DNA from 3 places in the Acidovorax sp. GW823-FHT05D11 genome. Region 1 is predicted to be linked to each of the others. Evidence: predicted binding sites of a transcription regulator. Region 1 holds the regulator's gene; each other region holds the start of a gene.
The links. Region 1 encodes FNR, which switches genes on or off when oxygen is low (the NO sensors DNR and NnrR bind a similar motif). Its sites were predicted from a motif close to TTGATNNNNATCAA; they were not measured.
Positions count from the first base shown of each region.

Region 1 (5,854 bases):
AAGCATGGGATTCAGATGATGCGTGAAAAACGCGCGCGGTTGCGGTCTGCCTGCAGATATCGGTCGAAAACCATGGCGATGCCGCGCACGAAGAACCAGCCCATGGCCGTGACCTCGACACCGTCGGGCCTCACCTTGACCAGCCCCTGCTCGGCCATGGTGTCGAGTTGCGCCAGTTCGGCGGAGAAATAGTGCCGAAAATCGAGAAGCCAGGCCTGTTCCATGGGCTCGAACAGCAGTTCTCCCTGGCACATCAAGGACATGATGACGGCGCGGCGCACGAGGTCGTCCCGCGTCAGGGCCAAGCCACGCACCACGGGCAGACGCCCCTGGTTCAGCAGGTCGTAGTACTCATCCAGGGTCTTGGCGTTCTGGCTGTAGGTGGCGCCGACCCTGCCAATGGCCGACACGCCCAGGCCGATCAGGTCGCAGTCGGGCTGGGTGCTGTAGCCCTGGAAGTTACGGTGCAGGCGGCCCTGCCGCTTGGCGACGGCCAGCGAGTCCTCCGGCAGCGCGAAGTGGTCCATCCCCACATACACATAGCCGGCGCCCATGAACGCGTCGAGCGAACGGGAGAGCATCGACACCTTGCCGGAGGCTGCGGGCAGTTCGGCGGAGAGGATGCGGCGCTGGGGCTTGAACCGCTCCGGCAGGTGGGCATAGGCATACAGCGCAATGCGATCAGGCCGCAACTGAACCACCTGCGCCAGCGTACGGTCGAACGACTCCGGCGTCTGGCGCGGCAACCCGTAGATCAGGTCCACATTGATCGATTCGAAGCCGAGCGAGCGCGCGGATTCCACCAGCGAAAACACCTGTTCGGCGGGCTGGATGCGGTGCACCGCCTTCTGGACCTCGGGGTCAAAATCCTGCACGCCAAAACTCAGCCGGTTGAATCCAAGCTCCGCGAGCACGGCAAGCCGGTCGGCATTGACGGTACGGGGGTCCACCTCGATCGAGTACTCCCCGCCCGGCGCCAGGGTGAAGCTGCGCTGGAGCATCGCCATGAGTTCCCGCAAGCCATCGTCCGACAGGAAGGTGGGAGTGCCGCCGCCCAGGTGCAGCTGGCTCACCACCTGGCCCGTGCCGCAGTGCGCCGTGTGCAGATCGATCTCGCGGCTGAGATAGCGCAGATAGACTTCAGCCCGGTCGTGGTGCTTGGTGATGATCTTGTTGCAGGCGCAGTAGTAGCACAGCGACTCGCAAAAGGGGATGTGCACATACAGGGACAAGGGCAGCGCCTTGGTCAGGGTGCCCATGCGGCGCTGCTCGAGGGCGAGGGCGTAGTCCTCCTGGCCGAAGGCTTCCACAAACCGGTCGGCCGTCGGATAGGAGGTATAGCGGGGGCCTGGTACGTCAAAACGGCGCAGCAGGTCAGGCGAAACAGCGGTCATGGGGCGAATCCTTGCGTACACCTTGACTGTGCCGTAAGCTGCTCCCCATGTCCTTGACATGAATCAAGTGATGGAGTGGCCGGAACAGCGACAATTTGATGCATGTCAGTCGCCTGCCCGCCCTCCAAGAGACTCCCTCTTCGGCCATCGGGCGGTATGCTCGAAACCTAACTCCGCCCTGTGCCTATGAACCCGCTCACCATCAAAGTCGCCTGTTCCAATTGCAACCTGCGCGAGCTGTGCATGCCGGTGGGCCTGAGCGAAGAGCAACTGCACCGCATCGACGAGGTCGTTGCAGTTCGCCGCAAGGTGAAGCGCGGCGGCACGCTGTTTCGCAATGGTGAGTCGTTCACCTCGCTTTATGCCATCCGCACCGGCTTTTTCAAGACCTGCGTGGCCACCGAGGACGGACGCGACCAAGTCACGGGGTTCCAGATGGCGGGCGAGATCATCGGCCTGGACGGCATCGTGAATGACCACCACACCTGCGATGCGGTGGCCCTGGAAGACGCCGAGGTCTGCGTCATGCCGTTTGACCGCATCGAGGAACTGTCCCGCGAGGTCACCGCGCTGCAGCACCACGTGCACAAGATCATGAGCCGCGAGATCGTGCGCGAACACGGCGTGATGCTGCTGCTGGGCAGCATGCGTGCCGAGGAGCGCCTGGCAGCGTTCCTGCTCAATCTGGTGCAGCGCCTGCACGCCCGCGGATTCTCGCAGTCCGAGCTGGTGCTGCGCATGACGCGCGAGGAGATCGGCAGCTACCTGGGCCTCAAGCTCGAGACCGTGAGCCGCACCTTCTCCAAGTTTGTGGAAGAAGGCATTGTCGAAGTCAAGCAGCGCCATGTCCGCATCCTCGAGACCGACGCGCTCAAGCGCATCGTGAACAACCAGTCCGCCTGCCACTGAGCAAGGCGAGCCAGGTCCGCCCGTCCCGGCAACGCCTTGCCACCGGAGCCCGGCCGGTGCGCTGTTCAAGGGCAGGATGATGTCTTTCGGCAATCATCAGGGCGCTCGCCTTCGGGCACGGGGCAGCGGTTGAGTTCAAAGGGCGACATTGCCAGCAGCGTGGTCAACGCGCTGGAGGCCATGGTGATGGCCCAGAACGCAAAGAACGCGAGCGTGTAGACGCCCTGGCGCGACAGGGCCAGCGGCTGCCCGAACCAATGCAGGTCCTGCGGGTCCACCATCGCAAAAACCAGCATCTCCATCGCGCCCGCCATCAGAAAGGCGGGCCATGCAATCCACATCAGGCGTTGCGTCCACATCGGGGTTGTCTCCTGGTAAGGCCGCGCAGACCCGCTGCTCGGCCAGGGGTTTCAGCGTGGCTGGTCCTGAACCGGTGTCGCCGCGTGGTTGCGGCCCTTCATAGCCGGGGCCAGGCTCTTCTCCGGAGCCTCCAGCGTCTTGTTGATTTCGATGCCCTGGCGGTAGTAGTCCTCGGCGACCACGGGGTCTGGCCGCGAAATCGCCAGCCACAGCGTGACAAAGCCCGCCACGATGACGATGGCAGGGCCGGCGATGATCAGCCAGACGTGGCCGAATTTCCACCAGGGCGCAGCGGTGGCGGGGGCGGAGCCGATGGCTGGATTGGATGGCATGGGTGCTTGCTCCTCAAAAATCTTCTCGGTCATACAACGTCCCCGGGGCCGTGCACCGGGGTGCACGTCGCCTCATCGGGGCACCAGGAATACGGACTTCTCGGTCACATGGGCCGCAGCGCCCACCGCCTGCACATCGAACTGCACGGCATGGGAGCCCGGGGGCGCGGAGCCATACGGTATCTGCAGGCGCACGGCCACCCACCGGGACTCCGCGGGGCCAATGTCCACCTCGGCTTCAGAGGCCACCTCCAGCCCGTCCAGGCCGCGGGCGCCGATGCGGTAGCGCTGGGGGCCTTCGGTGGCGTTCATGATCTGCAGGCGGTAGATATTCTCCAGCTTGCCGCCCGCCACGATGCGCGACAGGGCCGCGCGGTCGCGCACCACATCCACCTTGAGCGGCGTGCGGGTGACCAGGCTGGCCATCATGCCCACGCACAGTGCCACCAGCACGGCGGTGTAGATCAGCACGCGAGGCCGCAGGACGCGCCGCAGGATCTGCGACTGGCTCCAGCGCTGCGCCACGCCGTTCTGCGTGGAAAAGCGGATCAGCCCCCGGGGGTAGTGCATCTTGTCCATCACCGTGTTGCACGCATCCACGCACAGTCCGCAGCCAATGCACTCGTACTGCAGGCCCTTGCGGATATCGATGCCCACGGGACACACCTGCACGCACAGGGTGCAGTCAATGCAGTCACCCAGGCCCTTGGCCTTGTGGTCGATCGTCTTGTTGCGCGGGCCGCGCGGCTCGCCGCGTTCCACGTCATAGCTCACGATCAGGGTGTCCCGGTCGAACATCGCGCTCTGAAAGCGCGCGTAGGGGCACATGTACTTGCACACCTGCTCGCGCATGTAGCCCGCATTGCCATACGTGGCAAAGCCGTAGAACAGCACCCAGAATATCTGCCAGTTGCCCTGCAGCGCCAGCAGTTCCGCGCCGAGCTCACGAATGGGCACGAAATAGCCCACGAACGTGAACCCCGTCCACAGCGCCACGGTGATCCATACCACCTGTTTGAGAAACTTCTTGCGGATCTTCTCGAAGCTCCAGGGCCCGTTGTCCAGCCGCAACCGGGCACTGCGATCGCCTTCGATCTTGTGCTCGATCCACATGAACATTTCGGTGTAGACCGTCTGGGGACAGGCGAAACCGCACCACAGCCGCCCCGCCACGGCCGTGAACAGGAAAAGCGACAGCGCCGAGATGATGAGCAGGCCCGTGAGATAGATGAAGTCCTGCGGATAGAGCACCAGCCCGAAAATATAGAACCGCCGTGCCCCCAGGTCGAACAGCACCATCTGGCGCTGCCCCCACTCGAACCAGGGAAGGCCGTAAAAGACCAGCTGCGTGAGAAACACCATGCCCCAGCGCCAGCGTGCGAACAGGCCACTGATGGAGCGCGGGTAAATCTTCTTCTGCGCTTCGTACAAGGAGACGATCTCGCCCTCGGACGAGGCATCGGATGCAACCGGTGCAATCGGAATGACCTTGCGGGCTGGCCCGCTGGGTGGCTTCATGGTGGTGTCGACCTATTGGCTTGGTGTGTCTTCAGCAATGGGGCAAAAAGCCGGGCGCAGCGCCAGGGGGCGCGCCACCCGGCCCGGATCAGCGCACCGCGGCAGCCTGCTTGCCGTTGGACAGGCCCCATACGTACGCAGACAGCACGCCGATCTGCGCTTCCGTCAACTTGTCGGCCTGGGCCGGCATCTGGTTGACCTTGCCGTTGTTGACCATGGCGGTAATGGCCGCCTCGCCCCAGCCATGCAGCCAGACGTCGTCGGTCAGATTGGGGGCACCCAGCGCCTGGTTGCCCTTGCCGTCCATGCCATGGCAGGCCGCGCATGCCGTGAACTTGGACTTGCCCAGCGAAGCACGCAGCGAATCGTGCGGGCTGCCCGACAGGCTCAGCACATAGTGCGACAGGTTGCGCACGTCTTCGGGCGTGCCCACTGCGGCCGCCATGGGAGGCATGTTGCCCACACGGCCCTTCTCGATCGTTTCACGGATCTTCTCGGGCGCCCCGCCATGGAGCCAGTCACCGTCCGCCAGATTGGGGAAACCCTTGCTGCCGCGCGCGTCGGAACCATGGCACTGAGCGCAGTTGTTCATGAACAGGCGCTCGCCAATGGCCTGGGCCTGCGGGTCCCTGGCCACGTCTTCCGGCTTCATCGAGGCGAAACGGGCATACAGCGGCTCCAGTTCAGCCTTGGCCTTGGCCATCTCGGCTTCGTATTCGCCCTTCTGCGTCCAGTTCAGCTTGCCGGTGAAACTGCCAAGGCCTGGGTAGGCGGCCAGGTAGCCGAAGCCGAAGACGATGGTGATGACGAACAGCCAGACCCACCAACGCGGCAGGGGGTTGTTCATTTCGACCAGGTCCTCGTCCCAGACGTGGCCCGTGGTGTTGTCGGCCGTGGCCATCACCTTCTTGCGGCCTGCCATCCATAGCAGGATGCCGCAGGCGATGATGCCGACCAGGGTCAGCGTGGTCACAAAGACCGACCAGAAATTGCTGGTGAAGTCACTCATGGGGTGTTCTCGTTCTGGTGGGGGTCAATCTTGTTCAAAGGGCAGCCGAGCGGCCTCGTCAAACCGGGCCTTGTTGCGGCCCCGGTAGGCCCAGACCCAGATGCCGACGAAGCAGGCCATCGAGGCCAGCGTGGCGACGATGCGCATGGTGGTGATGTCCATTGCGAACCTCCTTTACTTGAGCGCACGGCCCATGACTTGCAGGTAGGCGACCAGCGCCTCCATCTCGGTCTTGCCCTTGACGTCGGCCGCGGATGCCGCGATCTGCTCGTCCGTGTAGGGCACGCCGACGGTGCGCAGCGCCTTCATGCGCGGCGCAACGCTCGCGGGGT
Region 1 covers NZ_CM179502.1:2,052,327-2,058,180, reverse strand. Annotated here, with positions in the region: gene AC3RCE_RS09445 (sulfite exporter TauE/SafE family protein) at 1-6, opposite strand, end outside; gene hemN (oxygen-independent coproporphyrinogen III oxidase) at 12-1,394, opposite strand; gene fnr (fumarate/nitrate reduction transcriptional regulator Fnr) at 1,581-2,303, shown strand; gene AC3RCE_RS09430 (hypothetical protein) at 2,369-2,662, opposite strand; gene AC3RCE_RS09425 (FixH family protein) at 2,714-2,995, opposite strand; gene ccoG (cytochrome c oxidase accessory protein CcoG) at 3,068-4,513, opposite strand; gene ccoP (cytochrome-c oxidase, cbb3-type subunit III) at 4,602-5,522, opposite strand; gene AC3RCE_RS09410 (cbb3-type cytochrome oxidase subunit 3) at 5,547-5,684, opposite strand; gene ccoO (cytochrome-c oxidase, cbb3-type subunit II) at 5,697-5,854, opposite strand, start outside.

Region 2 (5,854 bases), 1.4 Mb from region 1:
TGGGCGATGGGGTGAAAAGCAGGGTGCTACAGCGGCTGCCGGGCACGCAGCGCGGTCAGTTGCAGGCACGAGAGGACGGCCGTGCAGGCCAGCAGGCCCAGGGACACGGGTTGCGCGAACGCCTCGTGCCCCAGGGCAAAAAACAGGCCGTGGATCGCCACGGTCAAGGCCCCCAGGCAGGGCATGAGCTTGTAGAACGCCAGGGCCGCCGGGCCTTCGCCGCGGGCGACCTGTGCCTGGGCATACAGCACCAGCGCAATGATGGGCAGGTTGAGCAGCAGATTGACCTGGTTGCCGCCGGGAATGTGGAACAGCTCCCACTCATGCCAGTACGCGGCGTCGATCTGGTGCGTGACCAGGACGGTGGCATTGGCCAGGAACAGTGCGCGGTGTTTAGATTGAAGGGGCATGGGGTGGGTGTGGGCAAGAGGTGAAGGCCGCGGCCACCCATGGTGCCTGAAAACCGTCGGCGCCCGGACCATGGCGCGGGGCGGGGGCTCCGCAGGGCCGAGATGCACGGGGCCGGCCCCACCGCTAGCCGCCGATATAGCTCATCTCCACCCGCCGCGCGCCACCCTGTGTGGTGTCCGCCGGCAGGCTGCTGCGCAGCTCCGAATAGCGGTCGCCGCGCTGTTGCCAGATGGGGGCGATGGCCGAGGCGATCGCTTCGTCGCTGGCGCCGCCGCGCAGCAGGGTGCGCAGGTCGTAACCCTCCGAGGCAAACAGGCACAGGTAGAGCTTGCCTTCGGTGGACAGGCGCGCGCGGTTGCAGTCGTGGCAGAAGGCCTGGGTCACGCTGCTGATCACGCCCACCTCGCCCAGGGCGGGGTCGTACTGGCCTTGTGCGTTGGTGTAGCCCCAGCGCTCGGCGGTCTCGCCGGGGCTGCTGGGGTCGAGCTGCACCAGCGGCAGCTCGGCGCGCAGGCGTTCGATCAGCTCGGCCGAGGGCAGCACCTCGTCCATGCGCCAGCCGTTGGTGGCGCCCACGTCCATGTACTCGATGAAACGCAGCGTGGTGCCCGTGCCGCGAAAGTGGCGCGCCATGGGCAAGATTTCATGGTCGTTGGTGCCGCGCTTGACCACCATGTTGACCTTGATGTGAGACAGGCCCGCCGCGTGCGCGGCTTCGATGCCCGCCAGCACGTCGGCCACCGGAAAGTCCACATCGTTCATGCGGCGAAAGATCGTGTCGTCCAGTCCGTCCAGACTCACGGTCACGCGGTTCAGGCCCGCATCCTTCAAGGCCTGGGCCTTGCGCGCCAGCAGCGACCCGTTGGTGGTGAGGGTGAGGTCGGGCGCCAGGCCGTCCACCGTGCGCAGCTGGGCCAGCTGGGCCACCAGCGCTTCCAGGTTCTTGCGCAGCAGGGGCTCGCCGCCGGTCAGGCGGATCTTGCGCACGCCGTGCGCCAGGAACAGCCGCGCCAGCCGGGTGATCTCCTCGAAGCTCAGCAAGGCACCGTGCGGCAGGTAGGGGTAGTCCTTGTCGAACACTTCCTTGGGCATGCAGTAGTTGCAGCGGAAGTTGCAGCGGTCCGTCACGCTGATGCGCAGGTCGCGCAGCGGGCGGCCCCGGGTGTCGGTGAGTTGGCCCGTGGGGGCCACCGGGTGCGTGGGCACCCGCGCCGCCAGTGCGGCGATGCGTTGGTCCACCAGGGGAATCACACGTTCGGCCATGGGGTGATTTTGCCGCAAGGGGCCCCGCAGAGGGGCAAGCCCCTGCGCGCGGAGTTGATCGCGGTCAAGTTCTGCCCCGGCGGCGGCGTGGCCCGCCTTTGACATGGCGCAGGGCGCTCTGGATGTTGCATTGCAACAATACGGCATCCGATTTCAGGGGATTCCCATGCCAGTTCGTGAGTTCTTCGCCGACGCCCTGCCATGTCAGCGCCGCGTGGCGGTTCAATGGGTGGCGGCGGGCATCCTGCTGCCCACCTGGGGCCACAGTGCCCAGGCGCAGATAGGGCTGTCGGGGGCCATCAACTATGCGGGCTGGTTCCGCGCCCTGTCGCAGCGGATGGCCAAGGCCTATTGCCAGCAGTACCTGCAGGTGCTGCCGGGGGCGGCGGTGGATGTGATGGGGCTGGCGCGCAAGATGGTGCAGTCGGGCAGCAGCGAACTGGCGCGGGGCCTGCAGTCGGGGCGCTGGCCGGCCGACGTGGGGCGCCAGCTGGAAGAAGTGCAAAAGCAGTTTGCCCTGCTCAACCAGTTGACCGCCGTGCCAGCCACCCAGACGGCGCTGGTGGTGGCGGCGTCCGACCAGGCCGACCGCACGCTGCTGGTTTCCCAGGCCGTGACCGAGTCGATCGAGAGGCTGGCGCAGGCCCCCAGCGCGCGGCTGGTGAACCTGGCGGGCCGCCAGCGCATGCTGTCGCAGCGCCTGGCCAAGAACTACTTTCTGCACGCGGCCAAGGTGGAGTCCAAGGTGGTGCAGGCGCAACTGGCCTCCGACGCCGCCGACTTCCGCCAGGCACTGCAGACGTTGAAGGCGGCGCCGGTGTCCACCCCCGCCATCCGCAACGAGCTGGAGCTGGCCGACTCGCAGTGGCTGTTCTTTGAATCGGCCCTGCGCCGCCCGGCAGATGACGTGGGGCTCAACGCCGTGGCCACCACCAGCGAGCGCCTGCTGGGCGTGATGGACAAGCTCACCAACCTGTACGAGGCAGCCCTGCGCGAGGTGCTGGGCTGAGCGTCCGGGGGCATCCGGCCCCCCGTCAGCCCCTGCAGGCCGCGTGCTGCGTGAAGTCCGCCAGGCGGCAATCGCGCCCCACCAGCACCAGCCGGGTGTCCAGCGCGTCGAAGAATCCCGGGGGTGGTGGCAGGGGCAGGCGCTGCACGCGTTTGTGCGCGTCGATGCGCACCGCCGCCAGCTCATAGTCGCGCGCCAGGGCCATCCACAGGCCGTGGGCCCCGGCGGACTGGCGTGCCCCGGTCATGAGGCTGCGGCCCGAGTCCAGCCACCAGCGGTAGATGGCGGAGGCAATGCCCATGCGGCGGTAGCCGTCCACCACCTTGGTGTGGGGCGCGCGCAGGTGGCGGTCGGTGCGGCGGTCCACCTCGACCAGACGGTTGAACACGGTGTAGGCCACGATGCGGTTGCGCTGCGGGTCGATGGCGTAGACAAAATACTCGCCGTCGGCCTCGCGCAGGCGCAACTCCAGCCCGTGCAGGCGCAGGGGCAGCGCGCGCATCGCGTCGCGGGTGCGGTGGTTGGTGCGGATGCGTTCGTGCAGTGCGTCGAACTCGCGCTGGATGTCGCGGCCCGACAGGTCCACGTCGATGCGAAGTTCGGTCAGCAGGTGGCCCAGCGCACCCAGCCAGCCCCGGCTGGCCGGGGCACCGGGGGCGATGCGGGGCGCGAGGTGCAAGGCGCAGGCTCCGGGCATCATGGCGTGTGCCCCGGGCCATCGGTCCAGCAGCCGCTCAGCAGGCGCGCGGGCTGCTCACGGGCGCACACCCGGGCGCTGTGGGGCCAGTCGGGCAGCGGCACCACCAGGCCGGCGTACACGCCATAGGCTTCACCCGCCGCGATGGTTTCCCCCGCCGACAGGCTTTCGCCCGCGCGGATGGCCCCTCCTGCGTGGATGCGCCCGCCCGCGCGCACGCCCGAGCCCACCTGCAGGTGGCCGCGGCAGTCCACGTCGCCCGCCACCTGCAGGCCGTGCGTGGCCTGCACGGCCGCGTCGCCGTGCAGGTGGCCGCCCACCTTGATGCCTCCGCCGCCGTCCAGGGCGCCTGCCACGCGCAGGTCCTGGCCCACGGTGCAGTGGCCGCCGATGTGGGCCGAGGCGCCAGCGTCCAGCTCGCCGCCCACGCGCAGGCCGCCCGTGCACTGCAGCCGCTGCGCCACCACCAGGGAGCCGCCCACGCGCGCGTCGCCGTGCAGCCGCACGCTGCCCTCACAGCGCAGCGCGCCCGCGACGCGCAGGTCTTCTCCCACCCGCAGCGCACCGCCCACCCGCAGGCCACCCAGCACGCTGAGGCTGCGGCCGGTGCGCAGCACACCGTCCACGTCGGCGCTGCCCTGGCACCGCACGCTGCCGGCGAACACCAGCGCGTCGGCCTCCAGATGGTCCACCTCCAGCACGTCGTTGGTGGGGCCGAACTGGTCGAGCATCCAGCAGGCGTCCTCCACCCGGCCTTCGCGCACCAGGTCGTCCAGCAGGGCCTGGTAGTTGCTGGCGCCCTCCTGGCGGCGCAGGTACCAGCGGTAGCCGTCGGCGCAGGGCCGTTTGGCGCGGATGAAGTGGCGGGTGATGTCGGTGGCGGCCGTCAGGCCGGCAGCGGCTCCGTCGGCGGGGTCGTGGCGCGCGGGGGGGCACGGGGCGAGCGATATCTCGCCGGAAGGGAACGGGGGCATCAACACTCCTCAAGGCTGCCCCGGGCCGTGGCCTGGGCGCAAGCAAGCGCCTGGGGGATGGGCCCGGCGACAGGAGGTGCGCGAAAGAACGTGGGGGAGAGGGTGTCGCCGGGCTCAGGAGTCTGCAGCAAGCGTGCAGACCCGGCGGTCGCCGGCCTGGAGGGTGGCTTGCGAGCGCGCGGCACGGCGCAGCGGCGCGGTGCCGCTGGGGGTCGTGACGGGAGAGGCGCTTGCAAACATGGATGGGCGGCACTATAGGCAGCTGCCCTGCAACCGTCAATCAATCCGCACCTCCCTGGTGCGGCTTGTGCCTGCGCGGGGCGGCCTCCGGCGGCCTTGCAGGTGGCGGGCGCCCGGGCGCGATCCCTTGCGAGACCGCCAGCAGGTGCCTACACGCAGCGCCCGCCGTCCACCTCGATGCACACGCCGCTGACGAAGGACGCCTCGTCGCTCGCCAGGTACAGCGCGGCGTTGGCCACGTCCAGCGCGGTGGAGAAGCGGCCCAGCGGAATGGTGGCCAGGAACTTGGCGCGGCGCGCCTCGTCCACCGGGCCGCCCGCGAACTCGGCGGCCAGGCCGGTGTCGGGGTTGAACACGGGGTTGATGCAGTTCACGCGGATGTTGTCGGGGCCCAGCTCGGCGGCCATGGACTTGCTGGTGATGATGACGGCGCCCTTGGAGCCGTTGTACCAGGTCAGGCCCGGGCGGGGGCGCAGGCCGGCGGTGGAGGCGATGTTGATGATGCTGCCGCCACCGGCCTTGCGCAATGCGGGCACGGCGTGGATGGCCGACAGGTAGATGCTCTTCATGTTGATGGCATAGACCTTGTCGAACTCGTCCTCGCTCACTTCGAGCATGGGGCGGTTGCGGTGCGTCCAGCCCGCGTTGTTCACCACCACGTCCAGGCGGCCGTACAGGCGCACGGCCTCGTCCACCATGGCCTTCACTTCGGCGGACTTCGTCACGTCGGCCTTGAAGAAAGCGGCCGTGCCGCCTGCCGCCGTGATCTCGGCCACCACGCGCTGGCCTCCTGCCTCGTTGATGTCATTGACGATGACCTTGCCGCCCTCCGCGGCCAGGCGCTTGGCGATGCCTTCGCCAATGCCGTTGCCGGCGCCGGTGACGATGATGGATTTGTTCTGCACACGCATGGGTGTCTCCGATGGGTTGTGGTGAGATATATCAAAATTGATAGCTGCCAGCGCTTATTCAACCAGCGCTAGAGCCCGATGGGGCTGAAACTTCAGTGGCAGGGGCCGTCGGGGCGGCCGGGGCGGGTGCCTTGGATTCCCGGCCATGGAACTGGGGGAAAAATTCCTTCACGCCGCTGCCGTTGAAGTCCCACCCCGTGCACTGGCCCAGGTGGCGCGGCGGCTCGTCGGGGTGGCTGGCGGCAAACACCGCAGGCACCGACTGGAAGGCCGCCGTGGCCAGGTTGAACAGCAGTTCGCGCAGGTGTGTGCAGCTTTCCACGCCGCCCAGGTGCTTCTGAATGGCCTG
Region 2 covers NZ_CM179502.1:3,485,319-3,491,172, reverse strand. Annotated here, with positions in the region: gene AC3RCE_RS16210 (DUF6713 family protein) at 27-410, opposite strand; gene moaA (GTP 3',8-cyclase MoaA) at 535-1,674, opposite strand; gene AC3RCE_RS16200 (type IV pili methyl-accepting chemotaxis transducer N-terminal domain-containing protein) at 1,841-2,683, shown strand; gene AC3RCE_RS16195 (hypothetical protein) at 2,709-3,362, opposite strand; gene AC3RCE_RS16190 (bactofilin family protein) at 3,380-4,354, opposite strand; gene AC3RCE_RS16185 (SDR family oxidoreductase) at 4,744-5,505, opposite strand; gene AC3RCE_RS16180 (DUF2889 domain-containing protein) at 5,564-5,854, opposite strand, start outside.
Region 2: the regulator FNR is predicted to act here: its motif matches at 1,729-1,742, upstream of AC3RCE_RS16200 (type IV pili methyl-accepting chemotaxis transducer N-terminal domain-containing protein).

Region 3 (5,854 bases), 2.0 Mb from region 1:
GGCGACAACCGGGGAGCGGCCGAGGCCATGGCCCGGCGCCTGGGGCTGGACCCCGACGCGGGTGAGGTGATGGCCGAGGTATTGCCGGGTGACAAGGCCGCCAGGGTGGCTGCGTTGCAACGGGGTAGCGAAGAAGTCCCTCCCGGAGGGCAGCGACCCGGCGCAGCGGCGCGGCGCGGGGGCCGTATTGTCGCGATGGTGGGCGACGGCGTGAACGACGCCCCGGCGCTGGCGGCGGCCGATGTGGGCATGGCCATGGGCAACGGCACGGACGTGGCCATGCATGCGGCGGGCATCACGCTGATGCGGGGCGACCCGATGCTGGTGGCCGCGGCGCTCGACATCTCCCACCGCACGGTGATGAAGATCCGCCAGAACCTGTTCTGGGCGTTCGCGTACAACGTGGCCGGGATTCCTCTGGCGGCGATGGGCTACCTGAGCCCCGTGGTGGCAGGGGCGGCCATGGCCTTGAGCTCGGTCAGCGTGATGGCGAATGCCCTCTTACTGAAGCGCTGGCGCATGTGATAAATACGTACAGTGCGGTCATCGATGTCTGGCAAACTGCAACGCTTTGTTGCAGGCCGGCGGCTTCGAATGCAGGCGCGGCCCCTCCATACCCATAAAAGGACGACACATCATGAATCTCTTCTCGTTCATGCGGCAGTTCACCATCCGAATGCGCATGCTGGGGGCCATCGCGGTGGTGCTGGGCCTGCTGGGCCTGCTGGGCGGCGCGGGCATGCTGGGCATGTTCCGCATCCATGACATGAGCCAGAACTTCATGGACAACTCCTTCGCCAAGGTGGGCTACATGGCGGAGCTGCGCGGCGAGATGGGCTCCGTCCGCCAGTACGAGAAGGACATGATCATTGGCTACGAGAAGCCGGAAGCCGTGAAGGCCGCGCACGACAAGTGGCTGGCCAGCCAGGACAAGGCCAAGAAGATCGCCGCGAAGTTCCTGGAGGGCGAGGACGACGCGGACAACGTGGTGGTGCGCAACATCATCGCCAGGCTGGACAGCTACCGCGAGCTGTTTGCCCATGTGGCCCGGCAGCTGGAAGCCAGCGGCTACGACACCGCCACGATTGCCAACCGCATGAGCGGCAAGGCCGTGGCCGAGTTCGACCAGGCCGACAAGCTGGTGGGAGAGCTCGATACCGTGCTGCGGGCCGAAGTGGCCAAGTCGGTCGAACAGCAGGGCCGGGTGTCCAGCGAGACCAAGTGGCTCTTCGTCCTGGCCGTGGTGATCACCGTGGTGGTGGTGGTGCCCACCACGCTGATGAACATGAACTCGATCTGCCACCCGCTTGAAGAGGCGCGCCGCATGGCGCAGGCCATTGCCGGGGGGGACCTGTCCCAGAACATTGCCGCCGAAGGCAAGGACGAAGTGGCCGACCTGCAGCGCGCGCTGCGCGACATGCAGCAGGGCCTGGGCGCGCTCGTGGCGCAGGTGCGGGACGCCAGCGGCAACATCGCCACGGCCAGCCAGGAGATCGCCATGGGCAACCAGGACCTCTCGCAACGCACGGAGCAGACGGCGAGCAATGCCCAGGAAGCGGTGGCTTCGCTCTCGCAGCTCACCTCGACGGTGCAGCAGACCGCGTCGTCGTCGCAGATGGCCAACCAGCTGGCGGCATCGGCCTCCAGCACCGCGACGCGCGGCGGCTCGGTGGTGCAGCAGGCCGTCTCCAGCATGCAGGAGATTTCGGCCTCCAGCCGCAAGATCGGCGACATCATCGGCCTGATCGATTCCATCGCCTTCCAGACCAACATCCTCGCGCTGAACGCCGCCGTGGAAGCCGCGCGCGCCGGTGAGCAGGGGCGGGGCTTTGCCGTGGTGGCCAGCGAGGTGCGCAGCCTGGCCCAGCGCTCGGCGGCGGCGGCCAGCGACATCAAGGGCCTGATCCACAGCAGCGTGACGGCCGTGGACGGGGGCGTGCGCCACGTGGAGGATGCGGGCACGGCCATGAAGGAAATCGTGGCCAGCGTGCAGCGCGTGGGCGACATCATCGGCGAGATCACGGCGGCGGCGTCGGAGCAGTCGGCCGGCATCGGCCAGGTGAACCAGTCGGTGGGCGAGATCGACCGCATGACGCAGCAGAACGCGGCGCTGGTGGAGGAGTCCGCGGCGGCGGCCGAGTCCATGCGCGAACAGGCCGCGCGCCTGTCGCAGGTGGTGCAGCAGTTCCGCCTGGCCGACGCCATGCTCCACGCCGCCCACCACGCACCCGTGGAGGCGCCGCAGCACCAGGCGCTCGCCGGGGAGCCTTCCAGGGCACTGCTCGCGCGCTGATGATGGATTGAACCGGTGGCGCCCGCGCGCCATCACACCCGGAATGGGCCCTGCGGGCGGATGCGCATGCAGGGCTTTTTCATGCCCGGCGTGCGGCGGCCGCAGGCGCACCGGCCGCGCGATGCGCACCCGGTCCCCGACGGTTTGTTGACCTGCGTCATGCGCGGGCGGGCGCCTGCATGGCAATCTGGAGGCCTTGTGACCTGGGGAGCACTGCCATGCCGTCGATCAGCCTGCGGACCATCCACGAAGAGCATGCGTCGCTTGCGGCCGTGCTGCATTCCTTGCGCCTGATGCTGGACCAGGGGCCGGGCGACGAGCCCGCCGCGTTCTTCGACGTGATGCGGGCCATGCTGTTCTACATCGACGAATTCCCCGAACGCCAGCACCACCCGAAGGAATCGCAATGGCTGTTCCCGAAGGTGGCCGAGCGTTCGCCGGAGGCGGCCGGCGCCATCGCGCAACTGGAGCGCGAACACGCGGGCGGCGAGGCCGCCGTGCGCGAGCTGCAGCATCTGCTGCTGGGCTGGGAGCTGATGGGCGAGGCGCGCCGCGACACCTTTTCCGAGGCCCTGCGGCGCTATGTCGCTTTCTACCTGGAGCACATGCGCCTGGAGGAAACCGTGGTCTTGCCAGCGGCCCAGGCATGCCTGCAGCCTGGCGACTGGGCCGCGATCGATGCGGCGTTTGCCGGCAATACCAACCCGCTGGCGCCCGGCCAGGCGCGGGACCCCGCCTACGATCGCCTGTTCACGCGCATCGTGATGCGGGCGCCCAGCCCGATCGGGCTGGGCTGACGGCGCGCGCCCGCCTCAGGCCGACAGGGCGGGGTAGTCGGTGTAGCCCTCGGCGCCGCCGCCGTACAGCGTGGCGCGGTTGACCTCGTTCAGGGGCGCGCCGCGCTCCAGGCGCTGCACGAGGTCGGGGTTGGCGATGAACGGCCGGCCAAAGGCCACGATGTCCGCGCCGTTCGCGAGCGCGGTTTCCGCCAGCGCCTTGTCATAGGCGTTGTTCACCATCCACGCGCCCTGGCCGCCGGCCGCGCGGTAGGCCGCCTTCAGGGCCGCGTAGTCGAAGGGGCGGTCGGGCAGTTCGCGCGGGCCGCCGGTCGCACCCTCGATCACGTGGATGTAGGAAAGGCCCAGCGGGCCGAGCTGGCGCACCACGTAGTCAAACAGGGGCTGCGGGTCCGCGTCCACCACGTCGTTGGCGGGCGTCACGGGCGACAGGCGGATGCCTGTGCGGCCGGCACCGATTTCCTGCGTGATGGCGGTGACCACTTCGACCAGCAGCCGGGCGCGGTTCTCGATGCTGCCGCCATAGGCGTCGGTGCGGTGGTTGGCGCTGGTCTTGAGGAACTGGTCGATCAGGTAGCCGTTGGCGGCGTGCACCTCCACGCCATCGAAGCCGGCCTCGATGGCAGCGCGGGCGGCACGGCGGTAGTCGGCCACGATGCCGGGGATCTCGGCGATCTCGAGCGCGCGGGGCTCCGAGGTCTGGGTGAACGTGGGCACGCCGTCCTTGATGAGCACGGTCTTGGTCTTGGCCTGGATCGCCGACGGGGCCACGGGCGCGGCATGGCCCGGCTGCAGGTCGGTGTGCGAGACACGGCCCACATGCCACAGTTGCACCACGATCTTGCCGCCCGCCGCGTGCACGGACGAAGTGACCTTCTTCCAGCCGGCGATCTGCTCGGGCGCATACAGGCCGGGCACGTCGGCGTAGCCCTGTCCCTGGTGGCTGATGGCGGTGGCCTCGGAAATCAGCAGGCCGGCGCTGGCGCGCTGCGTGTAGTAGGTGGCCACGAGGTCGGTGGGCACGGCGTTGGGCGAGCGGTTGCGCGTGAGCGGTGCCATGGCGATGCGGTTGGCCAGCTGCAGGTCACCGGCTTGGACGGGGTCGGACAGAAAAGGCATGCGGGGCTTTCAAAAACGGGTTGCACACAATCGATCAACCCCGGAAGGTTAATGCTGCAGCGCAAAACGTGCAGCGCACATGCGTCAACAAGGGCTCTGGTTTTGTGCTATCCGGGGCTGGCCGGCGGTGTGCGGGGGGCCGCGGCGCGCTGGCGCGGCCTGGGGCAGAATCAAACGCCATGCCGCCCCGCCATCCTTCCCCCCGCCCCGTGCCCGCGCTGTGGCTGGCCGTGGCGCTGTCGATGGGGGCGGCGGTGTCGCTCGGCATCACGCGCTTTGCGTACGCGCTGCTGCTGCCGCCCATGCGGGAGGACCTGGGCTGGTCCTACACCCTCGCGGGCGCGATGAACACCGTGAATGCGCTGGGCTACCTGGTCGGCGCGCTGGCCACGCCCTGGCTGCTGCGGCGTGCCGCACCCGGGGCCGTGCTGTTGGCCGGCGCGGTGCTGGCCACCGTGTTCATGGGGCTCTGCGGTTTTTTCACCGAGGCGGTGCCGCTCCTGCTGCAGCGCCTGCTGGCCGGCGTGGCGAGCGCGCTCGTGTTCATTGCCGGCGGCCTGCTCGCCGCGCGCCTGGGGGCGCAGGAGCCGGGGCGCAGCGGCCTGCTGCTGGGGCTGTACTACGGGGGCACGGGCTGGGGCATCAGCCTGTCGGCCGTGCTCGTGCCCGCCGTGCTGGCGGCGGCGCCGTCCCCGCATGCCTGGACGTGGGCCTGGTGGGCGCTGGCGCTGGCCTGCATGGCCGCGACGGCGGCCCTGTGGTGGCCCGCGCGTGTGCTGCGCGGGCTGGCGGTGCCCGCGGATGCCCCCCGGGCCTTCAATGTGGTGCCGCCGCCCGCCCGGGTGCGCTGGCGTGCGCTGGCGCCCGCGCTGCTGGGCTACGGCCTGTTCGGCGTGGGCTACATCGGCTACATGACCTTCGTCGTGGCGCTGCTGCGCGAGCAAGGCGCCAGCGGCACGGCGGTGACCTGGTTCTATGCGCTGCTGGGGCTGGCGGTGGTGCTGTCGTCGCGCATCTGGGCGGGGCTGCTGGACCGCAGCCGTGGCGGCCAGGCGCTGGGCCTGCTCAACGGGCTGCTGGGCGTGGCCACCGTGCTGCCCGCGCTGACGTCGGCCTGGCCGGTGGTGCTGGCCTCGGGCCTGCTGTTTGGCGGCGTGTTCCTGTCGGTGGTGGCATCGACCACCGCCCTGGTGCGGCACAACCTGCCACAGGTGCTGTGGGCCAGCGGCATCAGCGCCTTCACCATTGTGTTCGCCGCCGGGCAGATCGTGGGGCCCACGGTGGTGGGCTGGATCGCCGATGGCCCGGGAGGCCTCGCGCGCGGGCTGGTGTTCTCGGCCTGCGCGCTGTGGTTGGGGGCGCTGGTGGCGTGGCGGCAGAAGCCGCTCTAGCGCATCTGGAGTTTTGGCCGTGCGCCGCGCTACGCGCTCCCAATCGATACTGGCGCGGCCTAGGCCAGGAACGCCGGGCAGGGGCCGCCCCGCAGCGAGGGCGTTGTCCCCCTGCCCGCGTAGCGAGAGCGGGGGGAAGGCGCGCAGCGCCTCAGGGGGGTGTCCCTATTTCAGCAGGCCTTCCACCTTCATGGCGGCCTGCACGGCGGGGCGGGCCGCCACGCGGGCGGCGTAGGCCTGCAGGTTGGCCAGGC
Region 3 covers NZ_CM179502.1:79,806-85,659, forward strand. Annotated here, with positions in the region: gene AC3RCE_RS00360 (heavy metal translocating P-type ATPase) at 1-525, shown strand, start outside; gene AC3RCE_RS00365 (methyl-accepting chemotaxis protein) at 638-2,293, shown strand; gene AC3RCE_RS00370 (hemerythrin domain-containing protein) at 2,512-3,090, shown strand; gene AC3RCE_RS00375 (alkene reductase) at 3,106-4,209, opposite strand; gene AC3RCE_RS00380 (YbfB/YjiJ family MFS transporter) at 4,389-5,600, shown strand; gene gstA (glutathione transferase GstA) at 5,766-5,854, opposite strand, start outside.
Region 3: the regulator FNR is predicted to act here: its motif matches at 2,441-2,454, upstream of AC3RCE_RS00370 (hemerythrin domain-containing protein).